4 regions of the Bacillus sp. MT94 genome follow, and region 1 is predicted to be linked to each of the others. Evidence: riboswitches for the same ligand, from Rfam matches in the RefSeq annotation. Region 1 holds a riboswitch; each other region holds the start of a gene.
The links. A riboswitch is a leader RNA that binds a small molecule or an ion and turns the genes downstream of it on or off. The one in region 1 is predicted to bind S-adenosylmethionine.
Positions count from the first base shown of each region.

Region 2: linked by a shared signal. The riboswitch ahead of mtnW (2,3-diketo-5-methylthiopentyl-1-phosphate enolase) and the one ahead of AC1Q51_RS19885 (M20 family metallopeptidase) in region 1 are both predicted to bind S-adenosylmethionine.
Region 3: linked by a shared signal. The riboswitch ahead of metK (methionine adenosyltransferase) and the one ahead of AC1Q51_RS19885 (M20 family metallopeptidase) in region 1 are both predicted to bind S-adenosylmethionine.
Region 4: linked by a shared signal. The riboswitch ahead of mtnK (S-methyl-5-thioribose kinase) and the one ahead of AC1Q51_RS19885 (M20 family metallopeptidase) in region 1 are both predicted to bind S-adenosylmethionine.

Region 1 is NZ_JBXAEZ010000005.1:343,742-352,162, forward strand. Features, by position in the region: gene AC1Q51_RS19875 (SDR family oxidoreductase) at 1-170, opposite strand, end outside; gene AC1Q51_RS19880 (Lrp/AsnC family transcriptional regulator) at 339-779, shown strand; gene AC1Q51_RS19885 (M20 family metallopeptidase) at 946-2,151, opposite strand; SAM riboswitch class I at 2,240-2,341, opposite strand; gene AC1Q51_RS19890 (AAA domain-containing protein) at 2,418-4,727, opposite strand; gene AC1Q51_RS19895 (VOC family protein) at 4,839-5,231, shown strand; partial or broken gene AC1Q51_RS19900 (hypothetical protein) at 5,481-5,668, opposite strand; gene AC1Q51_RS19905 (hypothetical protein) at 5,768-5,899, shown strand; gene AC1Q51_RS19910 (YrrS family protein) at 7,107-7,769, opposite strand; gene AC1Q51_RS19915 (hypothetical protein) at 8,007-8,421, opposite strand, start outside.
Region 2 is NZ_JBXAEZ010000002.1:354,260-362,680, reverse strand. Features, by position in the region: gene AC1Q51_RS07485 (GGDEF domain-containing protein) at 1-1,161, shown strand, start outside; gene AC1Q51_RS07480 (serine hydrolase) at 1,252-2,388, shown strand; gene AC1Q51_RS07475 (NAD(P)-dependent oxidoreductase) at 2,393-3,271, shown strand; gene AC1Q51_RS07470 (DUF3909 family protein) at 3,277-3,609, shown strand; gene AC1Q51_RS07465 (hypothetical protein) at 3,645-3,920, opposite strand; gene AC1Q51_RS07460 (1,2-dihydroxy-3-keto-5-methylthiopentene dioxygenase) at 4,220-4,732, opposite strand; gene AC1Q51_RS07455 (methylthioribulose 1-phosphate dehydratase) at 4,710-5,348, opposite strand; gene mtnX (2-hydroxy-3-keto-5-methylthiopentenyl-1-phosphate phosphatase) at 5,345-6,004, opposite strand; gene mtnW (2,3-diketo-5-methylthiopentyl-1-phosphate enolase) at 6,001-7,245, opposite strand; SAM riboswitch class I at 7,310-7,415, opposite strand; gene AC1Q51_RS07440 (pyridoxal phosphate-dependent aminotransferase) at 7,480-8,421, opposite strand, start outside.
Region 3 is NZ_JBXAEZ010000002.1:1,017,579-1,025,999, reverse strand. Features, by position in the region: gene pckA (phosphoenolpyruvate carboxykinase (ATP)) at 1-997, opposite strand, end outside; SAM riboswitch class I at 1,226-1,347, shown strand; gene metK (methionine adenosyltransferase) at 1,517-2,716, shown strand; gene AC1Q51_RS11070 (hypothetical protein) at 2,913-3,092, opposite strand; gene AC1Q51_RS11065 (MogA/MoaB family molybdenum cofactor biosynthesis protein) at 3,329-3,838, shown strand; gene AC1Q51_RS11060 (molybdenum cofactor guanylyltransferase) at 3,835-4,437, shown strand; gene AC1Q51_RS11055 (glycosyltransferase family 4 protein) at 4,716-5,858, opposite strand; gene AC1Q51_RS11050 (phosphatase PAP2 family protein) at 5,871-6,404, opposite strand; gene AC1Q51_RS11045 (gamma carbonic anhydrase) at 6,548-7,060, opposite strand; gene AC1Q51_RS11040 (alpha/beta hydrolase) at 7,135-7,938, shown strand; gene AC1Q51_RS11035 (tetraprenyl-beta-curcumene synthase family protein) at 7,979-8,421, shown strand, end outside.
Region 4 is NZ_JBXAEZ010000002.1:347,802-353,995, reverse strand. Features, by position in the region: gene AC1Q51_RS07435 (carbon-nitrogen family hydrolase) at 1-851, shown strand, start outside; SAM riboswitch class I at 923-1,064, shown strand; gene mtnK (S-methyl-5-thioribose kinase) at 1,155-2,336, shown strand; gene mtnA (S-methyl-5-thioribose-1-phosphate isomerase) at 2,333-3,394, shown strand; gene AC1Q51_RS07420 (YvrJ family protein) at 3,462-3,623, shown strand; gene AC1Q51_RS07415 (3-hydroxybutyrate dehydrogenase) at 3,654-4,430, opposite strand; gene AC1Q51_RS07410 (PadR family transcriptional regulator) at 4,627-4,959, shown strand; gene AC1Q51_RS07405 (DUF1129 domain-containing protein) at 4,959-5,726, shown strand; gene AC1Q51_RS07400 (DUF1129 domain-containing protein) at 5,740-6,194, shown strand, end outside.

The DNA.
Region 1 (8,421 bases):
TTTCCTCCATTAGATTCAATCTCACTAATTGTTTCATCTGCAGCTGCCTTATTTCGGCCGTAGTGAATCGCAACTAATGCACCGTCGTTTGCCAATCTCATCGCAATCGCACGACCAATTCCTCGACTCGCCCCTGTTACTAACGCTACTTTCCCATCAAGATTCTTCATATATTTCCAACCTTCCTAAATTCCCTTTTGATAAATCCTATACTTATATTTTCATGCAAAAACCAAACATTTTAAATACAGATTTATAGGTAATTTAGTTCGTTCACTTATGATATTATAGTTATAATTTGTGATTCACTTTAGAAAATAAAATAAGGAGGCTACACAATGCAAAACACAGTAAAACTGGATGAAATCGATCATAAGATTATGAACTTGTTGTATGAAAATGCGAGAATTTCTGTTTCAGAAATAGGACGGATTATATCCATGACGCAACCTGCTGTAAAGGAGCGTATGAATAAACTTGAAGATCAAGGAGTTATAGCGGCTTACCGAACGAAATTTGAGCCTTCCAAAATTAATAAAAGCATTCAAGCATTCATCATGTTTAAAACGAGCCAATGCTCTGATTTCATCCAATATTGTAATGCCGCTCCTGAAGTAACTGATTTATATCGAATTAGCGGGGAATTTAATTATATGATGAAGGTCATGAGCGATTCGATGGATTCCCTCGCTGCGTTTTTAGACTCGTTAATGCAATTCGGATTATCATCTCCTTTAATTGTTTTAAAGAGTGAGTTCGAGGAGAAATTATCATTCTAATAAAGGGATACGTATTATCCTCACTAACAGTAAAATTTTCTCTTTCTTGAGAAAAACCAACAAAATCAATGACTAGCAAACAAAAAAGAACATTGATTTTTCAATGTTCTTTTTATATCTCTACTTATTAATTAGATTGCTCTTCGAAAAGAGCGCCTTAATCCCCTTACCCCTGATTCCTCTGTGCCTCCCTAAACTCCTCCTTCATCTTCTCTAACAACCCTTCTTCTGTAATTAATCGATACGCTGTATTCGCTAATGCTTTTGCCGATGTAATTAATGCTTTATCTCCTAGTTCTGAACGTGCTGCTTCTCTAAATTCATTCGTATGCGCAATTAAGTCATCTGGACCAATTTTAATGTACGGATGAATTGTCGGCACAACTTGGCTGACGTTTCCTGCATCGGTTGAACCAATCCCTACTCTTTCTTTACGATTTACATCTTCACCTAATAGTTCTAGTTCTTCCGCTACGATATCGTTATATGTTTTTGTTACGAGTAATTCATCGATTTCATTTTGGAATTGATGGATTTTTACTTTTGCACCTGTTGCTAACGCTGCTCCCTCAGCAATGTTTCTTACTTTTTCTGTTACTTCCGCGCATCTCTTTCGCGTTGCTGCACGGATGAAGAACCTAGCCGCGGCATAGTCAGGAATAATGTTAGGTGCTTTTCCGCCTTCTGTAATGACGCCATGAATTCTCACGTCTGACGGAAGTTGTTGGCGAAGTGCGTTTATACCGTTATAGAGCTGAATAACCGCATCTAATGCATTAATCCCTTCTTCTGGTGAAGCTGCAGCGTGAGCTGTTTTTCCGTAAAAATGAAAATCAAGTGGATCGACTGCTAGTGAAGGACTCGTTGTCGCTGTTTTTCCGCTCGGATGAATCATAAGCGCCGCATCAATGTCTTTAAATAAACCTGCCTTTACATAACTTGATTTCGCGCTACCATTTGGCCCACCTTCTTCTGCTGGTGTACCAAACACGACAACTTCCCCGCCAATTTCTTCAAGTGTTTCTGATAATGCAATTGCTGCTGCAACGCTAATTGTGCCAATTAAATTGTGACCACACGCATGGCCTAATCCTGGTAAAGCGTCGTACTCCGCTAAAAATGCAATTGCCGGTCCTTGTTTTCCAGAACTTTTTCGCGCAATAAACCCCGTTTCATGTCCAGCTATATTGTGCTGCAACTGAAATCCTGCACTGCCTAGCAATAAACTTAACGTCCTAGATGCGTAAAACTCTTGGTTACCAATCTCTGGATTCGCATGAATATCATGACTTGTTTCTATGTACTTTTCCTTATTTCTTTCGATACTCTCTTCAATTGTTTTTCTTTGTGACGTTACTCCTGTCGCTCCCATTGTTCTTCCTCCTTTTATTTTCACGTAAAAAAGCCTCTTTCTAAAAGATAGAAAGAGGCTTCTGTATATACAGTCAAAATGAGCTTCTTTCTTATCTTTCAAGTTACCTTGCTGGAATTGGCACAGTATTCATAACGAATCCGCTGCCGAGGTATCATAGGGCCAGTCCCTCCACCTCTCGTGATAAGAATTTTCATAAAATTATATTAAATTATTTTTTATTCTAAGTTCATTCCAAGTAAAAGTCAAGGAATTCCTATCCGAATTTACCGAATATCTAAAAATCCTTTTAATACACCAATTGTCTCAGGTGCTTGCAGTCTTGCACATACGTACGGAAATTCCGTACTACCTTCAAATATCATTTGAGATGTAAGCGGTGCGCCTGCCCAGAAGATTTCATCATCAATTACTAAGAATGGGAATGCTTTATTTTGTCTTTGTAACTTTACATTTTTCAGCGGAACTGATCCATCACTATAAACTGTTATTTGTGCATTTGTACGCATTAACGCTTGCCATACTCGTTTATCTACTTGTTTCGTACTTGGCAGTGAAATAATAATTTTTCGTTTTGCGGCTAAAATATCTTTTAATAGCCCTTTCGGCTCTTCAAGATTCATTTCCATAAACCAGCGTAAACGTTTCGAAATTTTCCGTTCCCACAATTGTCTTGATGTCGTGCGATCATACACATCTCCGTGACGTTCTATATGAGCTGTTAATTGTGATAACGCTTGTTTTCTAGAAAGATTTTTACGCATATAATGGCAATCTGATAATTGAATGAACTTCCCTCTCGCCCTTGTCACTGCTACATTGACGAGGCGATGATTTTTATGGTCAAAGAATAACACGCCAGGTCGTTCTTGCGGATAACTGTCAACCGTATCAAAGATCATCATATCTCTTTCAGAACCTTGAAACTTATGAACTGTCGCCGCTAAAACTGGTATGTTTTGATATTTCGTTCTCTGCAACATTTCTCTAATATACGTCGATAAAAAGCGTGACTGCGCCCTGTAAGGTGTCACAACACCAATCGACTGAACACCGTCTAACAATCCGATTAACATCATTTGCATCGCTACTAAACCAGACATAATGTTAAAACGGGAACCAGAAGCAGCATCTTTTAACGAAAAAGCTCCCATTTGGCTCGTATCAAATAAAACACTCGCTTCATTTGCGAACGGCTGCAATTGCGCAAGTTCTTTACGCTCTGAAACAGACGGATGATCGTATACTCTATTTTTATAAATAAACGAATTCGTAAACTTCGATATATCCGCATGCATACGTCTTTGTTCCTGCAATATAAATAGGTTTGGGTGTGCTTCTGATTTATTAACAGACTCAACAATCCCAGCATGGTAAAACATATCTTCCCCAAGCCATTTGCGAACGAGTTCATGGTTCGCCATCGCAATTGGAGGTAACTGTAAAAAGTCACCGCAAACGACGATACGTTTCCCAAGTGAAGCAGCTAATGCGATTTGCGGAACGAACGCCATACTCACTTCATCTACGACAACTAAATCGAATGTACGCTCATAAATAAGTGAATCAATGGCACATTTCGATAAAGTTGCACCAATTACTTTCGCATTTTCAATATATTCTTTTTCTACTTCTTTAATTTTCGCCTTTTGCTTTCGAAGCTCACTTTCAATCTCTTGTATACGCTTCTTATCAGCAGATGTTGCTTTATACGATAAGATTTTTTCACGAAGATCTTGGCGTGTCTCTTCTAAGTAGAGTCTTTCCTCACCCCATGATCCGTTCGTCGTTTCAACTAATTTCGATGCAAGTAACGTTCCATGATTTCGTATATGTTCATGCTGACTATAACCGTAACGAACAATTTCGCCAGGCGTCCATTTCTTTTTCTTTTCAATTTGCTTCGTTACTTCACTCATTAATACGTCTACTGCCGCGTTACTATGAGCTAACACAAGTACCGATTTTCCTTTTTGATAATGAGCCGAAATAATACGTGATAAATTGTAAGACTTCCCTGTTCCAGGTGGTCCCCATACGTACGTTGTCGGATTGTAAAATGCGCGATATGCCAGTTCATTTTTCGGATTTTTCATCTTCTCAATATGTTTCGGACTGCTCGTCCCATCAACGAGACGCTTTATACGATTACGTTTTAGCTTATCTTTACGTGCTTCTTTCAATCGCTCTTGCAGTTGCTCTAAAAGTTGCCACGGTTCACTGTATAAAACCGCTTCTCTTATTTCACCTTGTATATAATCATTTAATTTCAGTTCTATTTCTAATCCATGTACAGATAATACTTCTCCTGTCGCTTCCTCACCATCGAACTCAATTCGAATTGGTGAACCTTCAGGTAAGCTTACTTCCGAAATAAGCTGAAATACATACACTGTATTCTCATAATCTGTATATAAAAAACGACCGTTCATGATAGAAATTTTACTACCACCTATCGTTTTCCAATGTTTAATTTCATATGCTAATGCATAATGCCACTCTTTCATCGTTTCTGATAATGAAGGAGTTTGAGTAGGTGTATTCATCGTATAATCTCCTTCCTTCTCCCCAAACATACTTTCTCACTATACCATACAACACGCTAAAATTTGTAAGGTTTTTATCTTGCTTATTTTCTTAATTTTCAATAATATATTGTATATAATTTTCAGAAAGAAGGAATCTACATGCCAGTTAGAAGAATTGAACACGTAGGACTTATGGTTGCAAACTTAGAAGCATCTATCTCATTTTATGAAGAAGTAGTCGGCTTACAGCTCCTTCAACGTATGGGGCACCCGAATCCAGACTTAAAACTCGCTTTTTTAGGTGTGGAAGAATCGAAAGAAACGCTACTCGAATTAATTGAAGGCTACAATTCTTCCTTGCCAGCAGAAGGAAAAGTACATCACATTTGCTTTAAGGTAGATTCATTAGAAGATGAAATCGAGAGACTAAAGAAACACGCAGTAACCTTTTTACTAGGAGAAGAAATCGAAACATTACCAGATGGAACACGTTACATATTCTTCGCTGGTCCTGATGGGGAGTGGATTGAGTTTTTTGAAACGGAGAGATAATCTGAAGAGACTTTTTACTTCAATAAAGTATAATAAAAGCCGTAGGAGTTTAATGCCTACAACTTTGTAAAAGGATCTTGATTCACTATAAAATATCCTCTATAGGTTTATTCTTAAAATTTACTTTTAACTTGATATTGATGTGACGTAACCTTAAATATGTAGAAATTTAAAAAGCCCCCTAATATTGTTAAAGGGGCTTTACTCATACGAATGATAATTTTTATAAATAATTGCTAAATAGTGAATTTACATAAATGCTTTTAGAAGCTCTTGAACTAATGGGATTGCTCCACCTATAAATTTTAAAACTGCCATTGCGATTTCCATATTATTTCCTCCTCTTTTGTTAGTACTGGGATGTGATTAAACTTTATACACTTATTATAGTAAACGCTTACATTTGTAACAATACATTTCTGTATGCAATATTGCATATTTATACGTTTTGACAATATTTGACCTCTATTAGCCATTCTTTAATGGTACCATAACGAAGTGAGAGTCTTTAAGGGTTCGCCTTAATAGGAGGAAATATGGAAAAAGTTCAAGATATTTACAGTAATATAAAATTTAAGAGTTGGTTTAAACAAGTATTAGCTGTAGGAGGAATATTAGGATTCTGCTACTTGGTGTTATATGGTTTCTGTTTTTTAGTTGATATGTAAATATTATACAGCTACACTAGTGGAGTCTTGCCTACAGAGGTAAGACTCTTTTATTGTACTTGAGATGAACAAACTACATACAATAGTTTTCAGGTTCTTCAGATTTCTCTATATGTTTCCTTGTTCCTCTATGTTCTAGACCCACTATTTCCTATCATTGAAAATAAATAAACTTCCGTTTATATTGAAAATACAATTTTATTGATGAAAAATGTCTTTTTACTAGATACATATTAAAAAGAAAAGTATAAGTTTTATTCCATTTCGGTACAATCTTTTTATCTTTGAAAAGGACTTAAATCTTATTAATAGATTTGAGTCTTTTTGTATACGTCCATTTCTATATAACCATATAAATATAATATATTAAAAATAATTTAAATGCAAGAATACTTGTAGAGGAAGCGCCAGCACTTCGGAAAAATCAAGCTAAGCCAAAAAATACAATAAGCTGTCCATATGGGCAGCTTATTTACATAATTTTCTTTATGGGAAGTACACTTAAGGCCATTTTTAACTTAATAGGAGTCTAATATCTCAAGTTTCTTAGCTAATACCCAGCTATTTAGGCCTAAAGATGCATAAATATTGTAATAAAAATAATTCCCGTTTATCAATGTTTCCTATAATTCTTTAATATCTTCATAGAACATAGGCCAACCTTGCATTAAGATATTATATATATATTCCTTACTACAAATATGGACGGTATTATCCTTGTTGCAGTTTTAATTTTAATCAAGTCTATTGTAATTACACAGATTGAAATATCTATTCAATTTCAAAAATAGTAAAGTAAAGGGAATGTATATGAAAAGATCACTTGTCTTAGAAACAAGTGATCTTTTCATTAGATATACTGCAACTTGCTAACAGCAGGTAATTGTTATCCTATTCATCTGTTCAATAGATATTATAATACATTTTTTAGTTATATAGACGAAATTGTTTCTAATGAAATGAGACCAAAAATATTTCAAAAGGTACCATAAATTATTTAGTGCTTTAAAAATGCAATTTTGAACCTTTCGAAGCACTAAATCAGGTAGATTTTAATAAACTTCAAACTTTGTCTGCATCAGGATCTCACAATTGAGCCTGAGTAATTAATCCTGTCAACATAACAAAAAGAGTCCTGATTGAAACAAACTCTTTTATGAGTTTTTACAAGAGTAAACTTTTAAGCACATAATTACATTTCTATTATTTATTTTACCACTTGTACAGATGCTGGTTTCCACCCCTGATTCTCTACCCAATCAATATTAACCTTATATTTTTTATTACTTTGTTTATCTCGTACATTACCGTAGGCTTTATTATTACCATTATTTCCAATAAAATCGAAAATCAATTGGCTCTCTGGAACATCAACAGCATAAGAGATTGCTTTTTTCATCTCACTCCAATCTACTGTTCCTTCTTTAAATTTCATATCAGGTTTTGCTCCTTGCTCTGTACCAATTGGCTTCCATGAAGGATTAGTTTGAGGATCCTTTTCTTGAGATACCGTTTTTTCTTCCTCTTTATTTTCAGTTCCGTTCGTTTTTACCGATTTTTCTACTTTTTGTTTCCCTTCTAACTGTGCTGCTTCTTTATCTTCGCTTTTCTTTTCTTCTATCTTTGCCATTTCTTTATCTTCAGTTTTCTTCTCTTCTATCTTTGCTGTTTCTTTATCTTCAGTTTTCTTCTCTTCTATCTTTGTTACTTTCTTTTCTTGAGCAATTGCTTTCTTTGATGTATTAGAAGGGGTAAACAACTGGTATGTCACTATACCAACTGTCACTAATACCAAAGTAAATGCAATATTAAAAATTGCCTTTTGACGACGATTCTGTTGTTTTTCTTGAAATCTGCTTACTTGTCCCATTCTTCAAACCTCCGTTTTTACTTTCTCCTCTACTCTTTATGTATTATCCCTAAAATTCTTAATATTTTTATTAAACAATAGAAATAAACTACACTTTCCATACAGGATTTCATATCATAATATAATTTGTGTTTTTTCAAGTATCTGACATATGTTATTCAAAATAGTTTAATACATTAAAAATTGATAAGCTTCTGCACTTAAGAAACCTTCAATTTTATTCAAAGGTGATTCCAATTACGTCCACATTAGATCTCCTGTAGAAAGCTTTTTAACAATTAAGCCTCTTCTTCCCTTATTTATAATTTTTAAATTAAATTTCCCTCTATAGTATAATAAAGATGTTTCGTTTTCTAATGGGGTATGTCGTAAAATCAAAAGAGATTTTATCTCTTTTACCTTCTTTTCAGAGTAAATTTCACCACTAGGAAATTCTATTATTCCTAATGTAATCTTTAATTCGCTCTCATCAAAAGTCCACTCTTTATTAAGTTCTCTTATCTTTTGTATAAAGCTTCTTTTGGTTTGTCCTATATAGAGCAATGTTACATTCTTAGCATATACTCTAGAGATTGCAAATATCCCCTTCTTAGAAGCTTCTTCCCTATTATAAAAGTCATTTATACTATACATGCCATACCACTTAATATGT
Region 2 (8,421 bases), on a different contig from region 1:
ATGTTTATAGCAAATAGTTTTGAAGAGGGCGAACTATTATTTCAAAGAACGAAACCACACATTATCATTACGTATGTAACAGATTATTCTCAAATAAAATATATAAAGAATATGTATACTCCGCACAGTACATTCATTGTCATTTGGGATCAACAAATAACAAAAGAATTCACAGATGTACTTGCATTAGGAATACGTAATATTGTAATAGCTCCTGTAACTCCGCAAGCAGTGTTAGAGGAAGTGAATAAGAGTTTGTATCAACTTTCTTTAGTAAGGCAAGTCGGTTTGCAGCAGGAATTGCTTCAAACGATGTTTGATTTTCAAAATGATCTATTATTTATAGTAGAAGATGATGAGATTGTTGATTGTAATACAAATTTTTTAGCTTTTTTTGGATATGAAAATCTGTTTGCCTATCGTGAGCAACATTTAGTATTTGCTGAACATTTTATTAGAGAAAGTGGATACTATTCGACGACGCATGATATCACATGGTTAGACGATACTTTATCAAGTGGTAGAAGAATTAAGATGCTAAATTATGAAGGGGTAGTATCCACTTTTTTATTACGTGCGACACCATTGCCAGAAGATTTATCAAGATTTATTGTAAAGTGCACGGAAATTACAGAATTAGATGAAATCTATCAAGAGCAAGAAAGACTTGCTATGGTAGATTCATTGACAGAGATTTATAATCGTTTAAAGTTTCAACAAATACTAGAGGTAGAGTGGGAAAAGGTAATACGTAGTGATGAGAAAATAGCTATCATTTTATTTGATATAGATAATTTTAAAACGGTTAATGACACATATGGTCATGATTTTGGTGATTTGGCATTAATACAACTTGCAGAGCTTATGAAATCTAAAGTGGAGCAACAACATGTATTTGCAAGATGGGGAGGAGAAGAATTCATTATATTAGTGACAAATACAGTAGAAAAGGAAGCATTTCAAGTTGCGGAGTCATTACGATTCTTCATTGAAACAAAGCAATTCACTGGAATTTCGAAGCTAACAGCTAGCTTTGGAGTTGCGTTATATGAACAAGGAACTACAAGAGAAGAATTAATGCAACGAGCGGACATTGCATTATATGAAGCGAAAAAAAATGGGAAGAATCAAGTATGTGTGTATAGAAAAGAAAAAATGTAATTTTTCGCAACAAATTGTTGCGATTTTTTTTTATTGTTTGATAATAGAATAGGGGGACAATTTTTAGTGAAGGAATTATGGAGGATCAATATGATAAAAAAAGTAATGGTGATGGCTTCACTGTCTGCTATAGTTGGCGGCGGAGTATACTATTTTCTTGTTAGCCCCAATATAAAGGAAAACACTGTATTAACAACTAAAGTGAATCCTACTATTGAATCAGAAGTACAAGGGAATATAGAAGAAAAAGAAGAGCAACAAATTGATTATGCTAGCATATCTCAAAAATTAGATCAATATTTAGTCGGAAAGCAATTTAATGGAACAGTTTTGGTAACAGATAAAGAGCGTGTTATATTGAATAAAGGATATGGGTATGCTGATGTTCAAAATAAAATAGAAAATACGCCTCAAACAAAATATCGTATTGGTTCTATTACGAAAACAGTTGTTGCCACATCTATTTTACAGTTGCAAGAACAAGGTAAATTGAATATTCAAGATAATGTAAATAAATATATTCCTTCATTTCCGGAGAATAAAAATATTACACTATATCATTTGTTAACCCATACCTCTGGTTTACCTGAACATGCGAAAGGAAATGTGAATGCTGCTTCCCGTTTACAGTTAGTTAATTGGATTGGACGTCAAAATTTAGAATTTCCTGCAGGAACAGGTTGGAGATATACAGATTATAATTATATGGTTCTTGCTTATATAATAGAACATATCTCGAAAAAACCTTTAGGAGATTACATAAAAGAAAACATATTTGTAAAAGCAGATATGCATGAATCCGGTATGGGAAATATGGTACCTGGAGATAAAAATTTTACAAAGGGTTATGTGAAAAAAAATCAAGAGCTTGTACCAGCGCAGAAGTTAGGCATGGATTGGCTATATGGTTGTGGTGAGATGTATACGACAGTTGGAGATATGAAGAAGTTAGACGAAGCAATTATAAATGGAAAACTTCTTTCTGAACAAAGTATACAAGCAATGTTTTCGCCTTCAGCAGAACGGAAATATGCATTTAGTTTTTATATATATCCAGATTATTTTCATAATCATGGTGTATTATCTGGTTGGAACACTTTCAATAATTTTAATAAAGAAAAAGGAATTTTTGTTATGTTATTTTCAAATGTAAAAAATAGTATGGATGATGACTTTAATAAAGAGTTCCGAAAGATGGTAAATGATTTATTAGAACAAAGGGGATGAGAAAATGGAACATAAAACTTTATCAATAGGTTTCATTGGTATTGGCGTAATGGGAAAAAGTATGGTTTATCACTTAATGCAAGATGGTCATAAAGTATATGTATATAATAGAACGAAAGCAAAAACAGATTCTTTAGTGCAAGATGGTGCACAATGGTGTGATACGCCAAAAGAGTTAGTGAAGCAAGTTGATATTGTAATGACAATGGTTGGATATCCACATGATGTAGAAGAAGTGTATTTTGGTATAGAAGGAATTATAGAACATGCAAAAGAAGGTACGATAGCAATTGACTTTACGACATCTACACCTACTTTAGCAAAACGTATTAATGAAGTTGCAAAAAGCAAAAATATATATACATTAGATGCACCTGTCTCAGGAGGAGATGTTGGTGCGAAAGAAGCAAAACTCGCAATTATGGTAGGTGGAGAGAAAGAAATATATGATAGATGCTTACCTTTACTTGAAAAGTTAGGAACAAACATTCAATTACAAGGACCAGCTGGGAGTGGACAACATACAAAAATGTGCAATCAAATTGCGATTGCTTCCAATATGATTGGAGTATGTGAGGCTGTTGCTTACGCGAAGAAGGCTGGATTGAATCCAGATAAAGTGTTAGAGAGTATTTCAACAGGGGCAGCAGGTAGTTGGTCATTAAGTAATTTAGCTCCTCGAATGTTAAAAGGAGACTTTGAGCCAGGATTTTATGTAAAGCATTTTATGAAAGATATGAAGATTGCTTTAGAGGAAGCAGAAAAATTACAATTACCAGTCCCAGGCTTAAGTTTGGCGAAAGAATTGTATGAAGAGTTAATTAAGGATGGCGAAGAAAATAGTGGAACACAAGTATTATATAAAAAATATATAAGGGGGTAAACGAGGTGGACCTTCAAAAGTTTGATGAGATGATTGATACTGTACAGCGAGCTACTTGTATGCAAATTAATGAAAAACAAAAAGAAGCTTTTAAACAAAAATATGATTTTGAACCAGACTTTGAATATGGAAGAGATGAGAAGGGGCATTATGTAATTCGAACCTCTAAAAAGATGTTAGAAGAAATGGAGTTTTATTTGGCATTGAAATATGATCGTGATGGAGTGGATCTTTATATGCAAGCTGAGATTGACGGTATATTTCATGTATCTGTTAGCTATGGTGAAGATGCCCTACATCTACAAGAATTGTTTCAATTTCTAGAAGAAAATAAATAAAAGTCCTCATTTGAGGACTTTTATTTATTTAGTCATTATAAGTTAGAAGCTCGGCGACATCGTTCAACTGGGAATGGGATAATTTGTGCGATGTGATTAGGACCAAATTGTTTTGTACGAGCATGGCGTATTATATAAAAAGCACACAGAATTGAAACAGGAATAGCGCCGAATAAACCAAATAATAAAGCGCTTACACAAGATGCGACAAATCCTAAAACACCAATTTCTAACTCTTCCATAATAGCTCCTAAAATAACAGGAAATGCCCCACATGTAACTCCAAGTATAAGTGCGATAAGTAAGCTCATGATTATCCCCCTCTGTTTGCGATATTATTTTCCTTCTTAGTTAATTGTAGTATATCACATGCAAAACAGAATTTTCAGAAAAATTTCAATAAATGTTCAATAAATGTTCAATAAATGTTCAAAAAATACACTTGAAAAATCAAGGCGTTAAATTTGTGATGAAATGGTACTTTTGAGTAAATAAAAAATCAGGCTTATTTCAAAAGTGAAATAAGCCTGTTCCATAGGAGGATGTATATATGTAGAGTGAATAAAAGTTTGGAAAAGGGGATCCAAGTCCTTTTATTCAACTAACTACCTTAATAGATTGGAACCCAGCCTTCAGTTGTCACAAAAATACGAATAGCTACAACTTGACGATCATCTTGCAAGGTAAAATAATGTCTTGCATTTTCTGGAACAGATATTAGATCGCCTGGCTCAAGTTCAACATCAAAGAATTTCCCATCTTTGCCTTCAATAGCGAAAATGCCATGACCACTGACGATAAAGCGGACTTCGTCGTCTGTATGATGATGTTCTTTTTGGAAATTAATTAATAATTCGTCAAGGTTAGGTGTGCTATTTGAAAGTGAAATTACATCATGTGCTTTATAACCTCGACGTGCTGAAACATCAGCGATTTCTTTTGAAAAAACAGCTAATATTTCAGCTTTGTTTTCATCTGTTAAAGAATAATTTTCATTTAAATGAGTAGGAAGTTTAGAAATATTCCATTTCTCATATAAAACGCATTCCTCTTGTAGAAATTTAGATACTTCCACTTCATTTTCAATACGAGTATTTACTTCATGAATACGAATTTGCGCCATTAGAAACGCCTCCTTGAATTGATAATAGTTTTATATGAAATTGGAATAAAAACTCATAAGCTTCTAATCTCTTCTTTGCATCAAAGCTATCTCGGCCCCATACGGTAATACCGTGGTTACGGATTAATACCGCTCCCGAATCACCTTGTATATGCTTTCGGAAGTTTTCTCCAAGCGTTGGGATATGGGCATGGTTTTCGATAATAGGAATGTGAATTGTTGCCCCTTCTTCCCAAATATCGAGAGCTTTAATAATTTCTTGATTTTGAAGGGTAACTGCATCACTATATAAATTTGTGATGACATTATTATCAGTTGTATGAACATGAAGTACGCACCCGGCATTCGTATTGTTATAAATATGTGTATGCAATATTGTTTCTGCTGAAGGGCGTAATTCAGTCTCTAAAACGGGAACTCCTACATGATCTACTAATAGAAAATCATCTGGAGTGGTTTTTGTTTTATCTTTACCGCTTGCTGTAATGAGAAAAGTAAGTGGCTCATGACTAACTTTTATAGAAATATTACCACTTGTTGCTGGGAACCAATTTCGAGTTGTTAATTCTTTTTTTATCTCGCTTAAGTCATACCATTGACGAAAAAGTTGTTTCATGATTTCACCTCCAACAAATGTTTTAATTCATTTTGAATATCATGGAATGTTTCAAACGGTGTATAAGCAATATAATTCTCTTCACACTTTGTAATAAGGAAGTCACGAGCAAATACTTTATCTGCTTGTTTCGCAGCTTGTAAATCAGTAATTGAATCTCCAATCACAATATGGAAGTCATTCGTATCACTCAATTTACGGATGAGTGATGATTTACATAATCCGCAATGATTTTGACAATGATGATCACAAGGATGAGGCCAATTCACCGTAATGTATTCATTTGAAAAATCTGTTTCATTACAGTAAATTTGCTCTTTTGGAATGAGTCCTTGTAAGAGTGGATAGACGAAGAAATCCATTCCACCTGATATAACGTAAAAAGAAATGTTATTTTCATTTACAAATTGTATAAATTCATGAAAACCATTACGAATTTCAGCAGTTTCTATTAAAAATTGAATAATTTCATCGTGCAGATGAGTAGGTATTAATCGAAATAATTGAGAAACACCTTCTTGAATAGATAGCTCTTGTGATAAAATTCTATTCTTTACTTCTTCAGCTTCTGGTGGTGCGAATTTTTCCATAATGGACATAATGTTATCATTATTTGTAATCGTGCCATCGAAATCACAAAATACTTGAATACTCATAATTTCACCTCATGAGAGGGATTTCCCCATATTTGTAGTGCACTATGCAAATTTATGTCATCTACTTCATGGAGTGGTTTATTTTGCAAAGTAGCATCAATTGCAGTACGGAAAGCTTTACCACCGCCTTGCGCTCCATTTGGATGTCCATGTATCCCGCCGCCAGCATTAATAACAACATCTTTACCGAAATCTCGTACAATAAAGGGAACGAAACCAGGGTGAATACCAGCAGATGGAACAGAAAAGCTCTTCTTGAAAAATGCATCGTCTTCAGTTAAATATTTTGAGATAGCAAGAGCTTCCTCTTTTTCTAGCGCAACACTTCCGTATGGAGATGGGAATAATGAAAAGTCAGCCCCAGCATAGCGTAGTAGCTTTCCGAGTAATAATGGAGATGAAATTCCATATAACTTAGATGCTGAATAAGCACCACTTACAGCAGGGTGTGCCATAATAGGAACTGGGATTTCATCATCTTCTGCAAGTGATTGCAGTACATCTAGTCCGTAAGCAAATACGTTAAATAATAGAATATCAGCTCCAGCTTGCACTGCACGTTTCGCATTTTCTTTTAAATCAAAAGTTCGTCCTGTTAAATTTACGGCATATAACGTTTTATGTCCGTATGTTTCATATACGGATTGTAAAACTTCTTTTCCAGATACAATGCGTTTCGTAAGTGGTGTTAATGCATTTTCAAATAATATTTCATCATCTTTTACTATATCTACACCACCACTTGCTTGATCACGTAATTGCGTTTTTAAATACCCAATATTTCGTCCAATCATTCCTTTAAAAATACTCATTAAAAGGGGACGATCATGCACTTGTAAAAGGTTTCGAATCCCATCTATCCCGAATTTTGGACCAGGAAAATGTTCTTTCAATTCTTCTGAAAAAGTTAAGTCAATTAATTTTACTTCGCCATCAAGGGATAGCTTTCCAAATGTAGTCGTTAAAATTGCTGGTAAATCTGGACTGAAGTTTAATAACGGATATTCGATTTTAATAATTCCGCGTTTTACTTTTTTACGTAAATACGAATTCGTATGTTCATGTTCAGCTAATTCCTCAATATGAATGACGTTGCCTTTATGTTGCTTTAATTGTTCTTGCAGTAATTGTGGCAAATGAGTCCAAGAGCCAATTGTTAAACCAAGTGCAATTTGCTCAGCCTTTTTTTCTAAGTTATGTGAATCATCATGGATTAAATACGTCGCTATAATTCCGCTCATTGTTATAACCTCCTAGTTAAATAAAAAAACCTCTCAGCTAAGGAGAGGTTTTTTTACAACCAGCTCCTTATCTGTCAGCATAATGCTGCGAGAATTAGCACCGTGTCTACGATTGTAGATCGGTTGCCGGGTTTCGTCGGGCTCGTCCCTCCACCTGCTCTTGATAAGAAGTATTTAGAAATGTTTAAATTTTTAAGATAACTGAATTTTGTCAGATATTTTTCATGTTGTCAATTACTTTTTGAAAAAATTTAATTTATCAATTCGATTAATGGCTTCTCGTAATCTATCTTCTGTATGCAAGAGACCAACACGGACATACCCTTCGCCATGTTCACCAAATCCAACACCAGGAGCAACTGCAACGTGTGCTTTTTCTAGTAAAATATCAGAAAATTGCTCGGATGTATAACCTTCTGGTACAGGAAGCCATGCAAAGAATGATCCGGTTGGAATGTCTACATTCCAACCAATTGAGTGACAAGCTGAAATAAGAGCGTTTCTCCGAGATTCGTAACTATTTACAAGATTTACTACACAAGACTGTGAACTTAATAGTGCTTCGCGAGCAGCATCTTGAATTGCACCAAAAATACTAACATACATATGATCTTGCAATAGGTTAATGGTTTCGATGACACTTTCATTTCCAACTGCAAAAGCAATACGCCAGCCAGCCATATTGAAAGTTTTTGATAACGTGTAAATTTCAATTCCTATATCTTTCGAACCATCTGCTTGCAAGAAACTAACAGGTTTTTGACCATCAAATCCGATAGCACCGTAAGCGAAATCGTGAACAACTAATATATTATGTTTATTAGCAAAATGAATGGTTGTATCAAAAAAATCTTTTGATGCAGTAGCACCTGTAGGGTTATTTGGATAGTTTAAAAACATTAACTTTGCCCGTTCAGCGATAGAGTCGTCAATTTTTTTATAATCCGGTAAAAAATGATTTTCTGCAATAAGCGGCATGGTTTCAAAGTGTGCCTTTGCTAAGGCAACCCCAGATAAATAATCTGGATAGCCTGGATCCGGAACGAGAATTGTATCACCAGGATTTGTAAAACAAATTGGTAATTCTACTAGTCCAGCCTTCCCACCAAACAAAATAGCAACTTCAGTTTTTGGGTTTAATTCGACGCCGTATTCACGTTTATAGAATGTAGTCAC
Region 3 (8,421 bases), on a different contig from region 1:
GCAGTACGATATTGTCGATCGCATGCATAGGGTATGCAGCACGAGTATTTTCTGTTAAAGTAGTATCGTTGTAGTCGGCGATACGCGTTTGGTCATTAATGATAACGTTTTCTAAAACAGATCCAAATTTGATTGCATCGAAAATTTGTGGTTCTTTCTCGTGAGAAAGGTTTACACATTTTGCATAGCAACCGCCTTCAATATTGAATACACCGTTATCAGACCAACCGTGCTCATCATCACCGATTAATTTACGGTTTGGATCAGCAGATAATGTTGTTTTACCTGTTCCAGATAAACCGAAGAATAGTGCTACGTCGCCTTCTTCACCTACGTTTGCAGAGCAATGCATAGAAAGGATATCTTGTTCAGGTAATAAGAAGTTCATAATAGAGAAGATTGATTTTTTCATTTCTCCAGCGTATTCTGTACCACCAATTAGTACGATACGTTTTTCGAATGAAACCATAATGAATGCTTCAGAGTTTGTACCGTCAACAGCTGGATCAGCTTTGAAATTCGGTGCAGAAACAATTGTGAACTCTGATTCATGAGTTGTTAATTCTTCTTCAGTTGGACGAATGAATAATTGATGTACAAATAAATTGTGCCATGCATATTCGTTAATAACTTGAATTGGTAGGCGGTAATTGCGGTCAGCGCCTGCAAATCCTTTGAAGACGAATAACTCTTCTTTTTCTTTTAAGTATTCTAAAACTTTAGTATATAATTTATTAAAATGTTCTTCAGAAATCGGTTGGTTCACAGCTCCCCAAGCAATTTTGTCAGCAACCGATGCTTCTTTCACAATAAATTTATCTTTAGGAGAACGTCCTGTATATTTTCCAGTTGAAGCAGAAACGGCACCAGTCGAAGTTAATTTCCCTTCATTTCGCATTAATACTTTTTCCACTAATTGCGGAACACTTAGTTGAATCTGTGCATTGCTTCCGTTCAATAATTCGTGTAAACCAATTTGGACATTCACAGTACTCATATTTATATACCATCCTTTTCATTTAATGAAATATTTCTCGTAATCCCCAACAAGAGTATAACACAATTATATAAATAATGTATACTATTTATTTCTTTTTGTTTGTGTGAATGCATTATTTCCCTATTAATATTTCATTTCAGGCGTATTGAGAAAAACTTTCAGGAAAATGTGAATATTAATTGACAAATGAATATCATTTCTTTAGTATAGGTTGGGACGGATACTCTCTTATCCCGAGCTGGCGGAGGGACAGGCCCGATGAAGCCCAGCAACCTCACTTGTATTGATAAATGCAGGTGAATAGGTGCTAAAACCTGTGCGAGGCTACAGGTCTCGAACGATAAGAGCGAAGGGCAAAAAGCAGTATGCAAGTAGCAAATTAAACCTTTCCTCTATGTAAAGTAGGAAAGGTTTTTCTGTATGCTTGTGTGGGAGAATAAATGTATGTCGCAGTTTGTGGCAAATTAAGGATGAGTTCCGTACAATATATACAATTACTGTAGGGAGGTTTACCACATGACAAAAAAACGTCATCTGTTCACATCTGAGTCTGTAACTGAAGGACATCCAGATAAAATTTGTGACCAAATTTCTGATTCAATTTTAGATGCGATCTTATCAAAAGACGCAAATGCACGTGTAGCTTGTGAAACAACTGTAACAACTGGTTTAGTATTGGTAGCGGGGGAAATTACGACTTCTACTTACGTAGATATTCCAAAAATCGTTCGTGAAACAATTCAAGGCATTGGTTACACACGCGCAAAATACGGATTCGATGCAGAAACTTGTGCTGTTTTAACATCTATCGATGAGCAGTCTGCTGACATCGCTATGGGTGTTGACCAAGCGCTAGAAGCACGCGAAGGTCAAATGACTGACGCTGAGATTGAGGCAATTGGTGCAGGAGACCAAGGTTTAATGTTTGGTTTCGCATGTAATGAAACACAAGAGTTAATGCCACTTCCAATCTCGCTTGCTCACAAATTAGCTCGCCGTTTAACTGAAGTACGTAAAGATGATACATTATCATACTTACGTCCAGATGGAAAAACGCAAGTTACAGTTGAGTATGATGAAAATGGTAAACCAGTACGTGTTGATACTATCGTAATTTCTACACAACATCACCCAGATGTTACATGGGAAGAAATCGATCGCGACTTAAAAGAGCACGTAATTAAAGCTGTAGTACCAGCAGAATTAATGGATGGAGAAACGAAATTCTTCATTAATCCAACTGGCCGCTTCGTAATTGGTGGACCACAAGGTGATGCTGGTTTAACAGGACGTAAAATCATCGTTGATACTTACGGTGGATACGCTCGCCATGGCGGCGGTGCATTCTCTGGTAAAGATGCAACAAAAGTTGACCGTTCTGCAGCATATGCAGCTCGTTATGTTGCGAAAAACATCGTAGCAGCTGGTCTTGCTGACAAAGCAGAAGTACAACTTGCATACGCAATCGGTGTAGCACAACCAGTATCAATTTCAGTTGATACATTCGGCACAGGTAAAGTATCTGAAGACGTACTAGTAGAACTAGTTCGTAACAACTTCGATCTTCGCCCAGCTGGTATTATTAAAATGCTAGACTTACGTCGCCCAATTTACAAACAAACAGCAGCTTACGGCCACTTCGGACGTACTGATGTAGATCTTTCATGGGAACGTACAGACAAAGCTGCAGCTTTAAAAGAGCAAGCTGGTCTATAATATATGAAAAAAAGCTTTGCGCGGTGAGCGCAAAGCTTTTTTTATTTCGTTTTACTTATAATTTGAATGCATGATTTGCAATATACTTCGCCTTCTAGCTCAATATACTTTTTCGTATTAGTCATGCCTTTTCATACGTTTGTATTTCCTTTTTACATGATTTACAAAGGATGGGTTTCTTCTGGAACATACGTGATCAACCTTTCATTTGACGTACTTTACCTGCGCAAAAGGCACTACTTAGTAAAAATAGTGTCGCGAATATAATGCTTACTAATGTAGCGTATGGAATTGCACCTTTTAAGGAAAAGCCGACAGTGATGGAAGCGATGAATAAGAGGATGAATGTTGTTGTTAATTTTTTATAAAGTTCCATACTATGTAGACCTCCAATTTATTTTTTAGTACAAGTTTTAAAATTGAATTCTATTATGTAGAAAATATAAAGAGTAACTAAAGATGTGTAGTCTAGGAGTATAAGAAAGTGCACTTTCCTTTTTGTGGGTTATTATACTTATATTGTATCATGGCGCATGATTGGCTTCATACATAATTGTGTAAAGATATGTATGATAAAATGAAGAAAAGTCTTTAAGAAAGGAAAGATAAAAAATGAGTGTAACTGAACATAAAAAACAAGCTCCAAAAGAAGTGCGTTGCAAGATTGTTACGATTTCCGATACACGTACGGAAGAAACGGATAAGAGCGGACAACTATTACATGAATTGTTAAAAGAAGCGGGCCATACAGTAACCTCTTATGAAATTGTAAAAGATGATAAAGAAAGTATTCAGCAAGCAGTGTTAGCTGGTTATCATAAGGAAGATGTAGATGTTGTATTAACAAATGGCGGTACTGGTATTACGAAGCGTGATGTAACAATTGAAGCAGTGTCAGCTCTATTAGATAAAGAGATTGTCGGGTTTGGTGAGTTGTTCCGCATGATTAGTTATTTAGAAGATATCGGGAGCAGCGCAATGTTAAGTAGAGCGATTGGGGGTACAATTGGGCGCAAAGTAGTTTTCTCGATGCCAGGATCGAGCGGGGCGGTTCGCCTTGCGATGAATAAATTAATTTTACCGGAATTAGGCCATATTACATTTGAGCTACATCGCCAATGAGTAGGTGGGCTGGAATTGTATTAGCGGGCGGTATGTCGAGTAGATTTGGTGAGCCGAAAGCGTTAGCGAGCTGGCAAGGTAGTACTTTTATTGAGCATATTTTGAAAGAGATGACAAGTGCGCTCCAAGAAGTTGTAGTCATTAGTCATTCTGATATAAAAGAGCGAGTAGAGCAATTCGTACAAGTTCCTGTTATAGAAGATATCCCGCACTATAAAGGGAATGGACCGCTGGCCGGTATTGTATCAGGAATGGAATACATAGAAGCAGATTGGTATGCTATTATGCCTTGCGATGCGCCAAATATTTCGCATGAATGGTTTACCATTTTACTGGAGCAAACGAGCAATGAATATGATGCAGTTGTACCTATTGTTAATGGAAGAAAACAGCCGCTACTTGCAGCGTATCATAACCGTGTGAAAGAAAAGATTTATGCTTTACTTCAGGAAGAAAAAAGAAGTATGGGGCAGCTTTTATCACAATGTAATGTGAAGTATGTTGCTGGAGAAGATGTACAAGCGAATACAGATTGGTTTATAAATGTAAATACAAAAGAAGAATATGTGCAGGCTCAAAAAGACCTTTCAAATGAATGAAAGGTTTTTTGATATACAGAATTGGGGAACAATTGCTGTATAAAGGTATGTGAGTAAGTTGATTTTAAGGGGAATTCTTAAAATCATTATACAGCAAAAACACTGTATAACCATATATTAATTTTTATGGGTTTTTATTACAAGTCTGTTTAGTTATGTTTATTTTTGCTATAATGAATATGGAAATAAATGATATTTCACCTTATGTATCATTCATTCAACTAAAATTTACAAGTGTGTAATAAACTCCCTTCGTTTTTTGAAGGGAGTTTTTCTGTTCAAGCAAGTAACTCTGATGCGGTATGCTGAAGGACTTCTTCATACTGGTTAAGTAAGCCGCGAAAGATCTCATCCCAGCTTTTTGATTTTGCAAAAGATGAAGCTGCTATTCCCATCTGCTCAAGTTTTTCTGCATTTTGCAATAAAGAATAAATGGATGATAGAAATGCATCCTCATTTTTAGGGGGACAAAGAATTCCCGTTTTTCCATCTGTAATAATATTTTTAACCCCGCCACTATTTGCACCAATGACAGGTGTGCCACATGCGAGTGATTCAAGTACGACATTTCCGAATGTTTCAGTAGCTGATGGAAATACCATTATGTTAGAACAAGCATATGCTTCAGCTAAATCTGCACTTTGTAAATAGCCAGTAAAAGTGACATTTGTTTGTGGAACAGCTTCACGCAAATTTGTTGCTAGAGGTCCGTCTCCTGCGATGAGCCAATGAATGTCGTTTCGAGTATGCGATGTTTTAACGATAAGGTTTTGCAACGTATCAATATCTTTTTCAGGAGCAATTCGTCCTACATAGGAAAGAACGTACTTCGCTGTAATATTATATTTTTTTCGGAATAGGTCTGTATTGTAAGCTGGATGAAAGAGGGTGCAATCTACACCACGTCCCCAAATGGAGAGGGCCTGAAAGCCTTTATTTTTTAATTGATGTAATGTTTCAGAGGAGGGAACAAAATTTTTTTGCATATGACTATGAAACCATTTTAAATAGTTCCAAAGCATATTGGAGAGAAATTCAATTTTGTAATAGCGTAAATACGCATCGAAATCAGTATGATAAGAACCGACAACTGGGATGTTTAACTTTTTGGCGTAATACAGTCCACAAAGTCCCATGTTGAAAGGTGTGGCAATGTGAATAATGTCAGGTTTAAAGGAATGAAGTTCCCGTTTAATACGCGGAGTAGGAAAAGAAAAGCGACATTCTGGATATAATATTGTTAACGGGATACTTCTCATCTTGTTCACATTAGCTACGAAATTATCTTCAGCTGTATGCTGAGGGGCGAAAACAGAATAGGCGATCTGTTCTTTCTGAAAGTAACTTGTTAATCGTTCTAACGTTTTCGCAACCCCGTTAACTTGTGGCGTAAAAGTATCGGTAAAAATGGCGATTCTCATCATATCACTCCTTTATGTGAAAAGTGGGATGAATTGATAAAAAGAGATGATGCCAGAGCAAGTGCCAAGGCACATGCCGACGAACACATCTGACGGATAGTGAAGTCCTAAATAAATACGTGAAATACCGACGCATAATGCTAACGGTAATAGGAAAGCAAGTAAGCTTGGATTATAGCAAATAAATGGAATGAAGACAGAGAAAACGGCTGTTGTATGACCAGACGGGAAAGAGTGGTCTTTTAATGGATGGACTGGATATTTCGCATCCTGAATTGTTAAATAAGGACGTTTTCGTGGATACCACCTTTTTAATATTTGTACAGGAATATGGCTAATTGCTAAAGAAATAGCAGTAGCGATTGCTGCTTGGTGTAAAGTCCCTTTTGCAAAAATTAAAAAGAAAAGTGTAAGTGCAATGGAGAAAGTAGCACCACCGATATGGGTAATATTGCTGAAAAAGATGTTTAATGTTTTTTGATCAAAGTAGCGATTAATTCCTTTAAAAATGTAACATTCTATTTTATATAATCCACTGACCTTCATGAAAATTCTCCTCCCTCGTTTACATATATATGGAGATATTAGCTTTTATTTTAATAAGATTTTGTTGAGGGAGTAATAATGTTTTGTAAAGAAAAAGTTAGTTTTTATATAAAAAAGCTGCCAGTATTATGGCAGCAGTAAAATCATTTTTGTAGTGATTTATAATATTGACCTTTTTCAACATACTGCGTACGAATACGCTCCATATCTTTACGGTCTTCTTCTGTTAATTCACGAATGACTTTCGCGGGACGACCGAAAGCTAACGTGTTTGGTGGAATTTTCTTTCCTTGTGAAACGAGGCTTCCAGCGCCGATAAAAGCTCCTTCACCAATTTCAGCACCATCTAATATAATGGATCCCATTCCAATTAAAGCATCCTTTTTAATATGACAGCTATGTAAAATAACTTGATGCCCAACTGTAACATCATCTTCTAAAATAAGAGGATATTGAGGGCTTTGGTGGAGTGTACATTGGTCTTGTACATTTACTCGGTCTCCAATTATTGTTGGTGACACATCACCACGGATGACTGTATTAAACCAAATACTTGATTCCTCGCCAACGGAAACGTCGCCTGTAATCGTAACATAGTCAGCGATAAAAGCACTACTCGCAATTTTCGGATTTTTTTCTTTGTAAGGATATATCATGTAAAGTCTTCCTTTCCTAGAGACTAGTTTTAGTGTATCAAATTATGAGAAAGAGTGAAATGGAGGAGGTCCGTATGTGGAATTATGAAGCAGAGGAAGCAAAAGCTGTCATTGTTATTGTGCACGGCGCAATGGAATATCACGGACGTTACGAAGCCGTTGCGGAAATGTGGAATCATATCGGCTACCACGTCGTGATGGGGGACCTTCCGTCACATGGAACAACTTCAAGAAATAGAGGACATATTGATTCATTTGATGAATACATAGAAGAAGTTAAATTATGGGTGAAAGAAGCAAGAAAGTATAGATTACCTATTTTTCTATTCGGTCATAGTATGGGTGGTCTTATTGTCATTCGTATGATGCAAGAAACGAAGAGAGAAGATGTAGAGGGTATTATTTTGAGTTCGCCTTGTTTAGGGGTAGTGACTGGACCCTCTGCTCCGCTTCAATTTGCTTCAAAAATATTAAATGTTGTGGCTCCAAAATTGCAATTTGCAACGAATCTTACGGTGGAAATGTCAACAAGGAATCATGAAGTGAGAGATGCAATGGAGAATGATTCATTGTTCTTGCGCAAAGTATCAGTACGTTGGTATAGTGAATTGATTAAGTCTATCGAAATTGCTCATAAAAAAATAGACGATTTTCCAGACGTTCCGCTCTTGCTAATGCAAGCATGTGAGGATAAACTTGTAGATAAAACACGTGTCCGCATGTGGTTTGATAATGTTAAAATAGGTGATAAGGCATATAAAGAATGGCCGAATTGTTATCACGAGTTATTAAATGAGTATGAGCGTGATGAAATTTTGAATTATATTCAGTCATTTACTGAAATACATGTCAATAATATAGTAAAAACAAACAAATAAATCATTATTTGTACATTTAATAGAGGAGATGAAGGAAGAAGTGAACGTACCGAGTAATCCCATAACGCTCATGGCGAAAGTATACCGTGATGTGTTTCCGGTTGTACACCATGAGCTAGCGATGTGGAAAGAGCGTGCCTACCATATTCCGAATGATGAGCTTCATAGTCAGGCAATCGCAAGTATTGAGCATAAAACGTTTCATTGTGAGGGTGGTGGCATTTTATCGCTGCTAGCAAATGAACACCGAGAGGAATGTATTCGTTTTATCGTAGCGTATCAAACAATCAGTGACTATCTAGATAATTTATGTGATCGCAGTACATCACTTGATCCGAATGATTTTGCCGCGCTACATGAATCAATGTTAATGGCACTATCACCTGAAGTGGAAGGTGGCGGTAATTATTATCGTTACCGTGATGATCAAGATGATGGTGGTTATTTAGATGAACTTGTTGAAACGTGCCAAGATGTTTTAAA
Region 4 (6,194 bases), on a different contig from region 1:
CAATTCTAGTGACAAATGATATAATCTTTCCAGTATTTTGTAAAGAAAAAAATAAGAATGGGGCTGAAAAAATGAAAGTCGCATGTATTCAAATGGATATTGTTTTTGGAGATGTAGAAAAAAATATTGAGAATGCTAAAAATAAAATAAGCGAAGCTATGAAGGAAAGGCCAGATGTTATCGTCTTACCAGAACTATGGACAACAGGATATGATTTAACGAGACTTTCTGAAATTGCAGATAGGGATGGAGTGGAAACGAAAGAAAAGTTAATAGAATGGGCGAAGCAATATGATGTACATATTGTTGGTGGTTCTATAGCAAAGCAAACAGAGCAAGGCGTTACAAATACGATGTATGTTGTAAATAATGAAGGACAGCTAGTCAACGAATATAGTAAAGTACATTTATTTCAGCTTATGGATGAACATAAATATTTAATAGCCGGTAATGGTACGGGCGAATTTAAGCTGGATGATGTTGAATGCGCTGGAACAATTTGTTATGATATTCGTTTTCCAGAGTGGATGCGTGTCCATACTGCTAAAGGGGCAAAAGTATTATTTGTTGTAGCTGAATGGCCATTAGTTCGTTTAGCACATTGGCGTTTGCTATTGCAAGCAAGAGCAGTTGAAAATCAGTGTTATGTTGTTGCATGTAATAGAGCAGGAAAGGATCCAAATAATGTATTTGCGGGTCATTCTTTAATTGTGGACCCTTGGGGTGAAGTTGTAGTAGAGGCGAATGAAGAGGAATCAATTTTATTTGGAGAGCTTGAATTCGAGAAAATTAAAGAAGTACGTAAAGGAATTCCAGTTTTTGCGGATCGCCGTCCAGAATTATACAAATAAAATGTTGACAAGTGATTTTTATTCTTGGTATAGTCTTCAACATAAAGTTAAAAATTCAAAAAATTATACAACTCTTATCAAGAGCAGGTGGAGGGATTTGGCCCGATGAAGCCCAGCAACCGACCGTAATACCATTGTGAAATGGGGCGTTTATTACGCCAAAAGGCACGGTGCTAATTCCAGCAGAAAGTAAAACTTTCTGGCAGATAAGAGGGGAGAAGATAAACTTCAAACCTCTTTCTTAGTGGAAAGAGGTTTTTCTATGTTAGAAAAACCTCTGAATTTAAAAAGGGGGAGAAGACGATGGGATATTATTCATTAACAGAAATAACAGCTGTACAATATGCGAAAGATCATGGCTACTTTGAAGCGAAGGCAAATGTCGTTTGTCATGAAATTGGAGACGGAAACTTAAATTACGTGTTCAAATTAGATGATGGAGAGAAATCGATTATAATAAAACAAGCACTGCCTTATGCGAAAGTAGTTGGTGAAAGCTGGCCATTGTCTATAAAAAGAGCAACGATTGAAAGCAAGGCATTACAAATTTTTGCGCAGTATGTACCGGATTATGTTCCAGTAGTGTACAGTCATGATGAAGAGTTAGCGATAACGGTAATAGAAGACTTATCAAGACTAACAATTACAAGAAAAGGATTAATAGACGGAGAAGAATATCCGCTTTTATCCCAGCATATCGGCCGTTTTCTAGCACATGTTTTATTTTACACTTCAGATTTTGGTTTACAGTCAGAAGAGAAGAGGGTACTAGAAGGTACCTTTGTAAATCCGGACCTTTGTAAAATTACAGAGGATTTAGTGTTTACAGATCCGTTTGGACATTATGATACAAATGATTATGAGCCAGATTTACAGCTCGTGGTTGATGAACTTTGGAGTGATAAAACTTTAAAACTAAAAGTAGCACAATATAAATATAAGTTCTTAACAAGAAAAGAAACTCTTATTCATGGTGATTTACATACTGGTAGTATTTTTTCGTCACCTTCTGAAACGAAAGTGATTGATCCAGAATTTGCGACATATGGCCCATTTGGATTTGACATAGGTCAATTTATTGCAAATCTATTATTAAATGCTTTATCTAGAGAAGAAGAGAAAAGAAGTGTACTATTTTTCCATATAGAAAAGACGTGGAGTTATTTTGTAGAAACTTTTACAAAGTTATGGATTGGAGAAGGTGTAGAAGCATATACGAAAGAAAAACAATGGTTACCAATTATTTTGCAAAATATCTTTACTGATGCAGTTGGATTTGCCGGATGTGAACTGATTCGTAGAACAATTGGTTTAGCTCATGTAGCAGATTTAGATGAAATAGAAAATAAAGAAACAAGAATTCAAGCTAAGAAACAAGCGCTATCCTTAGGTAAAGAACTAATAAAATATGAATCTAAAAGTGCTGATATTCAACTGTTTCGAACATTATTTCAACAGACAGTTTCAGGGGGCGTAAAAGCGTGAGTACAATTGTTACTGTTCCGAGATCTGTAAGCTGGAAAGGTGATGCAATTGCGGTATTAAATCAAACGAAATTGCCGCATAGCACAGAATACAAAACATTGACGACTATTGAAGAGGTTTGGAAAAGCATCGTAATGTTAGAAGTACGAGGAGCGCCTGCAATTGGAATTGTAGCTGCATTTGGCTTAGCGCTTGCATCAAAAAAATATAACATTGTACATATTGAAGAATTTCAAAAGAAGTTTAATAGAGATTGTAATTATTTAGGAACGTCACGCCCGACAGCAGTAAATTTATTTTGGGCAATTGATCGTATGAGAGAATCTATTCGAGAGATTACTACAATAAAAGAAGCACAAAAAACATTAGAAGAAGAAGCGCTTCGCATTCAGCAGGAAGATGAAGAGGTGTGCCGAAATATTGGGGAATATGCGTTAACATGTTTTAAAGATGGCGATAATATTTTAACAATCTGTAACGCTGGAAGTATCGCAACTGCCAGATATGGAACTGCATTAGCTCCCTTTTATATTGGAAAAGAGAAAGGTGTGCGTTTACATGCATATGCGTGTGAAACGAGACCAGTTTTACAAGGTGGTCGCTTAACGACCTGGGAATTGAAGCAAGCAAATATTGATGTGACCCTTATTACAGATAATACTGCAGCTCATGCTATTCAAACGAAAGAAATAAATGCAATTATTGTAGGGGCGGATCGAATTGTCGCAAATGGAGATACGGCAAATAAAATAGGGACAATGAATTTAGCTATTTTAGCAAAGCACTTTGATATCCCATTTTATGTTGCTGCGCCACTGTCAACATTTGATGTTACGAAAGAAACTGGAGCCGAAATAATTATTGAAGAAAGAGATGAAACAGAAGTTACGAAAATCTTTGGAAAACAAGTAGCACCAATTGGAACGAATGTTTATAACCCTGCATTTGACGTAACACCGAACGAATTAATTACAGGAATTATTACTGAGAAAGGTATTATAAGCGGGGATTATAAACGAGAAATTGCATCATTATTTGAAAAACAGGCTAATACATAATAGCTTGTTTTTTTATGCCTAAATGCATTGTTTTCTCTTACTTATATAATGAAAGGAGGAGAAGAGGATGGAAGAGTGGATCAAGATGATAGGTAATGTAGGGTTTCCAATTGTTGTAACATTATATTTACTCCACCGTATTGAAAGTAAATTAGAGGGGGTAATTGTTGCAATTGAGAAGCTCCCGCGGCAATTACTAAAGTACGAAGATCCTCGCAATAAAAAATAAAGTTTGCTCTTCTTGAGCAAACTTTATTTTTTATTGAGCAGTATAGCCACCATCGATAACGACAGCTTGACCAGTAATACCTTTAGCTTTTTCACTCGCTAAAAACATAGCATAATCAGCGATTTCTTGTACTTGTAATAAGCGCTTTTGTGGGACGAGTGGATAAATAACATCTTCTAAAACATTTTCAAGTGGTACATTTCGTGTAGTAGCTAAGTCTTGTAGTTGATTACGTACAAGAGGGGTATCGACATAACCAGGGCAAAGGGCATTAACAGTAATACCATGCGTAGCACCTTCTAAAGCGGCAACTTTTGTTAATCCAATTACGCCATGTTTTGCACTATTGTAGGCAGCTTTTCCAGCAAACCCGACAAGGCCGTTAATAGAAGCGACATTAATAATACGACCATATTTTTGTTGTTTCATAATCGGAAAGGCATGCTTAATTGCGATAAACGGAGCAATTTGCATAATTTGAATTAGTAGCTCAAACTTTTCCGTTGGAAAGTCTTCAATGGGTGAAACGTGTTGCATTCCTGCGTTGTTAATTAATATATCTAATGAACCGAAATGACTAACTGTTTGAGAAATTGATGCTGTAATTTCCTCTTCAGATGTAACGTCACATTTTAAACCGATAGCTTGAAAACCTTCACTTTGTAATTGCTCAGCAGCTTCTTTCGCACGTTCTTCAAGACGATCAGTAATCACAACTTTTGCACCTTCTTTTGCAAAAGCACTTCCCATTTCATATCCAATACCACTCGCAGCACCTGTTAAAAAGACAACTCGATTTGTAACCATGATGAAAAACATCCCTTCATAATAAAGTTTTCATAGTGCTCTATTTAGAGAGGTTATAATGAAAATCCTGCAAACATTTGGAAAAAATATCGTTAGCTATCTTGTTTTGCAAAATAGTCTTTGCTATACTATTTTGTAAAGCAAGATACTTACGCTTATCTATCTTGTAAAACAAGATAGTAGGAGGATTTGAATTATGTCGACAAGTCAAATGCTGAAAGGGATCTTAGAAGGATGCTTACTTGCTATTATTTCTGAAGGCGAAATATACGGTTATGAAATGAGTGAGAAGCTAGCAAAGTATGGTTTTACAATGGCGAGTGAGGGAAGTATTTATCCGTTATTAATACGAATGCAAAAAGAAGGATTAATAACAAGCGTAATGAAGGAATCTCCATCTGGTCCAAAGAGAAAATATTACACATTAACAGAAAAAGGCGAGGAAGCACTTGATGAATTTATGGATCGCTGGGAAGCGATGCAAAGTAGTGTAGAACGTCTACTTGAAGGGAAGGGAAGGAGAAAATAATGTTATCAAGTGAAGCACGAAAGTTTTTGTTAGATATGAGATTATTTTTGACGGCAAAGAGTGTGAAAGAAAATGATATTGAAAACTTTTTAGAAGACGCAGAACTTCATTTAATAGAAGGTGAGAGTGAGGGGAAGAGTGTAGAAGATATTTTCGGAAGCTCACCGAAAGAATATGCAAATGAACTTGTAAAAGTGATGGAAAGAGATAGACAGGAAACGTGGAAGCAAATTGGTTTTACAGTAATGAATATCGTATCTTTTTGGATTATTGCTTCTATCTTAATAGTGAGTAATGGAATGTTACAGATTTCACTTATTCAGTGTATTGGTTACAGTTTTTCATTGATTTTAGTTGTTATGGGTCCTAATTTTCTACTTCGCAAAATGACCTTCGTCACAAGCTTTACAAAAACATGGTTTTCCATGTGGTCTTTAGTTATGATTGCTCCATTGTTTTTATTAGGAGCTGTTACGATATTAGATGTGATATATCCTACAAAAATGCTCACATTCACCGAAGTCCAAAGTTATATAGTAGCTGGTGGGATTTTTATCATCACAGTAGCGATAAATATATATTTTGAAGGATGGTTTAAAAACTTATATTTAATCATTCCACTTTCTATTATGTTACTGTTTAAAACATTTACATCTGAAGATCTCATGCCAATGTTATTTCAAATTATATGTTTATACGGAAGTTTGTTTATTTTAATTTTCTTTGAAATTATGATGAAGACGAATAGAAGAGAAATGGTTAAATAAGGGGGTGATAAAAGTGCTATCGAATGAAGGGCAAAAGTTTTTAGATGATACTCAAGGGTATTTACGAACAAAGGGCATTAGAGAAGCTGATATTCTTTTCTTTATAGAAGATGCGGAAGTTCATTTAATAGAAGGAGAAAAGAGAGGGAAGAGTGTAAATGATATATTCGGTCATGCTCCAAAAGAGTATGCAAATCAACTTGCCAAAGAGATGGAAGTTGATAAAAAAGGGAATTATAAATTATTGCTTTATTTCATTATAAATTTATTAGCATTCACGATGATGAAGAGTGTATTTTTTAGTGAAGTCGACCATCGTTTGTCTTATTCTTTAATTGAATTAATCGGATATCCAATTATGATTTTTGTAGGAATTAGTGTATTAATATGGGGCATGAGAACAGCCTCATTTAAGCGTAAAAGAACTGAATTTTTAATTATGTATATAAGTGGTGCGATATGGTTTTT